Regions from separate parts of the Sanguibacter sp. Z1732 genome, predicted to be linked through region 2. Evidence: riboswitches for the same ligand, from Rfam matches in the RefSeq annotation. Region 2 holds a riboswitch; the other holds the start of a gene.

Region 1 (3,204 bases), 1.0 Mb from region 2:
CGCGACTCCGAAGGCCTCGTCGCCGGCCCACGTCACCGTGAGCGATACCCCTTCGACGGTGATGGATCCCTTCTCGGCCACATACCGGGCGAGGGCGACGGGCATCCCGAGGTCGACCTCGTCCCATCGGGGGCCGGGTCTGCGCTGCAGGACCGTGCCGACGCCATCGACGTGCCCCTGGACGACGTGGCCGCCCAGCCGAGCATCCACGCGAACTGCGCGTTCGAGGTTGACCGGGTCGCCGGGCGCCAGCGAACCGAGGGTCGTCCGGCGCAGCGACTCGGGCATGACGTCGGCGGTGAAGCCGCGCTCGTCCAGTTCGGTGACAGTCAGGCATGTCCCGGAGACCGCGATGGAGTCGCCGGTGCGCAGGTCCTCGAGGACGGTGGTCGCGGTGACAGCGAGAACGGCGGCGCCGTCAAGATCGGTCCGGTCGTCAACGGTTCCGACCTCCTCGACAAGTCCGGTGAACATCGCCAGAACTCCTCAGGCTCGTCGGGTGACGACGAGGATGTCCTCACCCAGGTGTTGTGCGTCGGTCGTGTGTCGGCGGTGCGCGTCAGCGAGGGTTGACACACCGAGGTCGGGGACGGCGGCCGGGCCCGCTCCGAGCAGGACCGGCGCGACGTAGCTGTGCAGTTCGTCCACCACGCCGGCGCGCACGGCGGCCCCGAGGAGGGTCGGGCCGCCCTCGATCAGGACGCGGCGGGCGCCGACATCCCAGAGCCGCGCGAGGACCGAGGGGATGTCGCGTGTCGTGAGGTGGAGCCAGTCCCCCGGGCCGTTGCGGATCGCGGCTGAGGCGGGCACGGAACGATGGCCGACGGCCACCCGCAGCGGCTGGTGGTCTGCCAGCGTGCCGCCGGCCCGGCGTGCGGTGAGCGCGGGGTCGTCGGCGATGACGGTGCCTGTGCCCACGACGATGGCGTCCACGTCACCGCGCACCGCGTGGGCATGGTCGCGGGCGACCGGTCCGGTGATCCACTTCGAGGTGCCGTCCACCGCCCGACCCGGCCGTCCAGGCTGGCCGCCATCTTGCCCAGGACCCACGGCGTCCGACGCTCCACGGCGGTGACCCAGGCCTCGGTGAGTGCTTCGGCACCGCGGACGACGTCGTCGGGCACCTCCGCCTCCCGTGCGGTGCGAACCTCCAACCCCTGCGACCGGAGCCACTGTGCGCCACCGGCGGCGACCGGATCGGGGTCGCGGACCGCATACACGACCCGGGCGATCCCGGCTGAGAGCAGCGCCTGCGAACAGGGCGCGGTGCGTCCGCTGTGGTGACAGGGCTCCAGAGTGATGACGGCGGTCGCACCCCGGAGCGTGGAACGGTCAGCCGCCGCCATGGCTGCGGCCTCTGCGTGTTCGGTTCCGGCACCGTGGTGCCAACCCTCAGCGAGGACGGCGCCGGAGGAACCGATGATGACGCACCCCACGCGGGGGTTGCCACCGCGCTGCGGTCCCCGCCGAGCGAGCACGAGCGCGCGCTGGAGCGCCCGGTTGATAGCGTCGTCCGGCACCTGGTCTCCTCTTGCCTCGGTGTGAGCCGGGGTGCCTGAGGACGCACGATGCCACTGGCGCCGTCGTCGTTCGACGGCGGCGCCAACAGTGCTGCCTCCCATCCGGACTCTCACCGTCGGTCCCGGAGTTCCACCAGGTCAACCGCTTGTCATCAGACGCGCGGGTCGCGGACTGTCACCGCCGGCTCGGAATTTCACCGACCCCGGAGCACGTGTTGCTTGGACAGCAGCATGGCACACTTCCCAGGGACAGCCAAACCGCCGTGCACCGCGGCGCCGGCGTCATCAACCAGGTGGCAGCGCCCGGGCGGCGGACCGGGCCGCGCGCGGCAACGCCTCGAGGATGACGTCCACAGCGTTGTCGTCGTGTGCTGCGCTGAGGAACCACGCCTCGTACACGCTCGGCGGCAGGGCCACCCCCGCCTGTAGCATCGCCTGGAAGAATGCCGGATAGCGCCACGACTCCTGCGCCGTGGCACCGGCGTAGTCGTGGACGCCACCGGTCGCGGCGTCCGGACCGAAGAACACGGAGAAGAGGTTCCCGGCCCGGTTGACCACATGCGGCACACCCGCCGCGGAGAGGGCCTGCCCGGCAGCCTGCGCGATGACGCCCGCCACGCGGTCGACGTGCGCGTAGACGCTCGCGTCGGCGAGCCGGAGCGTCGCGAGCCCGGCCGCGGTTGCCAGCGGGTTCCCGGACAGGGTCCCGGCCTGGTAGACGGGCCCGGTCGGGGCAAGGAGTTCCATGAGTTCTGCACGACCCCCAACCGCGGCCAGCGGCATCCCGCCGCCGACGACCTTGCCGAACGTCATGAGGTCCGCGGCCCAGGACTCCTCGGCACCCTCGAGCCCCCACCAGCCCGCCGGACCGACGCGGAATCCGGTCAGCACCTCGTCGAGAACGAGGAGCGCACCGTGCTGCGCGGTGAGACGCCGCAGGGCCGCATTGAACCCGGCAGCGGGTGCGACAACGCCCATATTGGCCGGTGCGGCCTCGGTGATCACGCAGGCGACCTCCTCGCCGCGCTCGGCGAACACCGCTTCGATCGCGCCGATGTCGTTGTACGGCACCACGATCGTCTGTGCGGCGCTTGCCGCCGGGACCCCGGCGGAACCAGGTAGGCCGAAGGTCGCCACGCCCGAGCCGGCCTCGGCGAGCAGGGAGTCGACGTGACCGTGGTAGCAACCGGCGAACTTGACGACGAGGTCACGGCCCGTGGCGCCCCGCGCGAGGCGCACCGCCGTCATCGTGGCCTCGGTTCCGGTGGAGACCAGGCGCACCCGCTGCGCCGGGGGCACCCGTTCGCGGATGGTCTCGGCCAGTTCGATCTCACCGAGCGTGGGCGCACCGAAGGACAGCCCGTCAGCCGCGGCGTCCTGGACGGCGGCGACGACCTCGGGGTGCGCGTGACCGAGCAGTGCCGGCCCCCACGAGGCCACAAGGTCGACGTAGGTGCGTCCTTCGACGTCGGTGATGCGAGCACCGGACGCCGCGGCGACGAAGCGGGGGTTGCCGCCAACGGAGCCGTAGGCACGGACCGGGGAGTCCACGCCCCCGGGGATGACGCCGAGTGCCCGGGTGAACAGATCATCGTTCGTGGTCATTTCTCTCCTTGCTGTCCGGTGAGCCAGCCCGCCACCTCGGTGGCCCAGTAGGTGGCGATGATGCCGGCTCCCGCGCGGC
Region 2 (3,204 bases):
CACCGGACTGGACGTGGACGCCGCCGCCATGGTCCACTCCCACCCGGCATGGGTGGTCCGGGCAATCCGGGCCGCACTGGGACCGGAGGCCGGCGCGGACCAGGTCGAGGCGGCGCTGGCGGCCAACAACACCGCGCCGGCGGTTTCGTTGTGCCTGCGTCCCGGCCTGGCCGTTCCCGGGGACCTGCCCGCCGACACCGCCACACCGGGCCGGTGGGCGCCGACGGCGCAGATGCTGACCTCCGGGGACCCCGGCGCCTTGGCCGCCGTGCGCGCCGGCACCGTCGGCGTACAGGACGAGGGGAGCCAACTGGTCACCCTGGCTCTGGCGGACACCGATCTGGAGGGCACCGCTCCACCTGGCTGGACCTGTGCGCCGGCCCGGGCGGCAAATCCGCACTCCTGGGCGCCCTGCTCGCCGAACGCGCGCCCGAAGGCGTGCTCACCGCGAACGAACTGGCCCCGCACCGGGCGGCGCTGGTGGCCGACTCGGTGCGGGCGGTGCGAGGCGTACTGCCGGGACTGGAGGTGCGCACCGGTGATGGTCGCGACGTGGGCACCGCCGAGCCGGGTCGGTACGACCGCGTCCTGGTCGATGCGCCGTGCACCGGCCTGGGGGCGCTGCGCCGTCGGCCCGAATCCCGGTGGCGTCGCACCCTGCAGGACCTGGCCGCACTGACCACCCTGCAGCGGGAACTGCTCACCTCGGCCCTGCGCGCCGTCCGTCCCGGGGGAGTGGTGGCCTACGTCACCTGCTCCCCGCACATGGCCGAGACCAGTGTGGTGGTCACCGACGTGCTGCGAGACTTCCCCGGCGCCACGCTGCTGGGCGCCGCTGCCGCGCTCGGCCGGGTCTCGGTCACCCCGCCCGATGACCTCACCGGGCCGATGGCGCAACTGTGGCCGCACCGGCACGGCACCGACGCGATGTTCCTGGCACTGATCCGGCGGTGACGGCCGCGGCCATGAGGTGCCGGTCGAGGAAGTAGGCTGGCGAGCCATGGCGATCCTCATCTCACCGAGTGTGCTGAACGCGGACCTGTCCCGGCTCACCGAGGAGGTCGAACGGATCAGCGACGCCGACTTCGTGCATCTGGACGTGATGGACAGCCACTTCGTCCCGAACCTGACGTTCGGGTTACCGGTGGTACGGGCACTGTTGGAGCACGTCTCCACCCCGGCCGATGTTCATCTGATGATTGAGGACCCGGACACCTGGGCGCCGCAGTTCGCCGAGGCGGGTGCGGCCTCGGTCACCTTCCATGCCGAGGCGTCCGTCGCCCCGATCCGGCTGGCCCGGCGGCTGCGTGAAGCAGGTGCGCGCGCCGGGATCGCGCTGAAACCCGACACCCCGGTGGAGCCCTACCTGGACCTGCTCGGCGAGTTCGACATGGTCCTGGTGATGACGGTGGAACCGGGGTTCGGCGGCCAGCCGTTCCTGACCTCAATGCTGCCGAAGATCACCCGGGCCCGACGCGCGATCGAGCAAGCCGGCCTGGACGTGTGGGTGCAGGTGGACGGCGGGGTCTCCCGTGACACGATCGCCCAGGCCGCCGGCGCCGGTGCGAACATGTTCGTCGCCGGATCCGCGGTGTACCGGGCCGCGGACCCGAACGCGGAAATCGCCGCCCTGCGCGACCTCGCCACCGCCGCCTACCCGGCCTGACGGGCCTCCCGGGGAAAGGGCCGTGCGGGCACGACCGGACCCGGATGTGGCACAATAAGGTCAGCAAGAGACGTGCTCCGGGGTCGGTGAAAGTCCGAACCGGCGGTGATAGTCCGCGACCCGGCCTACGCATTCGTGCGGCGGGCGGTTGACCTGGTGGAATTCCGGGACCGACGGTGAAAGTCCGGATGGGGGAGGATGCACGCGGCGCCGATACGTATCGGCGCCGGCCGAGGTTGCGCCGCGCAACCCAGGCGGACCCCGGGTCACGCCTGGGAAGGAGAGGCCGCCGTGGCCCGCAGCACCGTCACCTTGGTGGCGCCCCGAGCAGGACCCGCGCTGAGCGTCCTGGCCCCGGTGGTGGCCGGCATCTCGGTGCTGCTGGGCTGGGAACTCCTCGCGTGGTCGTTGGACTCCCGTTCCCTGCCAGCGCCCAGCGCCCTGGGCCCGCGGCTGCTCACCGAGTGGCGTGAGGGTGGCCTGGCCGGATACGCCACCACCACCATGGCCGAGGCACTGCTGGGCTGTCTCATCGGGTTCATGGTCGCGGTGCCGCTGGGTTACCTGATCGCCCGCTCGGCGGCTGTCTCCGCCGCCCTGGGACCCTACGTGGCCGCGACCCAGGCGATCCCCGCCGTGGCGCTGGCGCCGTTGCTGGTGCTGTGGATCGGGTACGGCCTGGTGCCGATCGCGCTGTTATGTGCCCTGCTGGTCTTCTTCCCGATCCTGATCAACACGACCCTCGGCCTGACCACGCTGGACCCCGATGTCATCGATGCGGCCCGGGTGGACGGAGCCGGCCGGGGCCGGTTGCTCTGGCACATCGAGGCACCGCTGGCGCTGCCGTCCCTGCTCGCCGGGGTACGTAACGGCTTCGTCCTGTCCGTCACCGGCGCTGTGGTCGGGGAGTTCGTGATGGGCGGTCAGGGCCTGGGGATGCTGCTCACGGTTTACCGGGACCGGCAGGACACCGCCGGCCTGTTCGCCGTCCTCATCGCACTGTCGGTGTTGGCGATGACCTTCTTCTTCGCGATCCGCTACCTGGAACGACGACTGCGTTGGTAAGGAGAACCATGAACGCACCCGCCGCCCTCCGCCGCTCCCGCCCCCGCATCCGCGGCCACCGGGGCCGACGGCGTACCACCCGCGCCCGGGGGACGATCGCTGCGGCCGCACTCGCCGTCGTGCTGGCGGGCTGCGCCGGACAGTCCGGGCCGGGGGACGAGGAGGGAGCCGGCGCCGGGCAGCAACCCGACGCCGCGGAGTCGACCGAGGTGACCATCGGCCTGACCTACATCCCCGACGTGCAGTTCGCGCCGTTCTACCTGGCGCAGGACGCCGGATACTTCGAGGCCGAGGGTCTGGAGGTGGACCTGCGCCACCACGGCGCCTCGGAGTCGCTGTTCGGCGCTCTGGAAGCGGGGGAGGAGGACGTGGTGATCGCCGGGAACGATGAGATCCTGCAGGCGGTCAGCCACGGCACCGACGTGGTGTCGCTGGCCACCATCTACCAGGACTACCCCGTGCAGATCTTCGTG

What was found. A riboswitch is a leader RNA that binds a small molecule or an ion and turns the genes downstream of it on or off. The one in region 2 is predicted to bind FMN.
Region 1: linked by a shared signal. The riboswitch ahead of ACRRRO_RS01415 (hypothetical protein) and the one ahead of ACRRRO_RS17665 (ABC transporter permease) in region 2 are both predicted to bind FMN.

The regions. Positions count from the first base shown of each region.
Region 1 covers NZ_CP194857.1:212,526-215,729, forward strand. Annotated here, with positions in the region: gene ACRRRO_RS01405 (riboflavin synthase) at 1-474, opposite strand, end outside; gene ACRRRO_RS01410 (RibD family protein) at 487-1,002, opposite strand; partial or broken gene ACRRRO_RS01415 (hypothetical protein) at 1,245-1,622, opposite strand; FMN riboswitch at 1,607-1,734, opposite strand; gene hemL (glutamate-1-semialdehyde 2,1-aminomutase) at 1,806-3,125, opposite strand; partial or broken gene hemB (porphobilinogen synthase) at 3,122-3,204, opposite strand, start outside.
Region 2 covers NZ_CP194857.1:3,387,973-3,391,176, forward strand. Annotated here, with positions in the region: partial or broken gene ACRRRO_RS17655 (RsmB/NOP family class I SAM-dependent RNA methyltransferase) at 1-954, shown strand, start outside; gene rpe (ribulose-phosphate 3-epimerase) at 1,001-1,666, shown strand; FMN riboswitch at 1,735-1,870, shown strand; gene ACRRRO_RS17665 (ABC transporter permease) at 1,958-2,731, shown strand; partial or broken gene ACRRRO_RS17670 (ABC transporter substrate-binding protein) at 2,740-3,204, shown strand, end outside.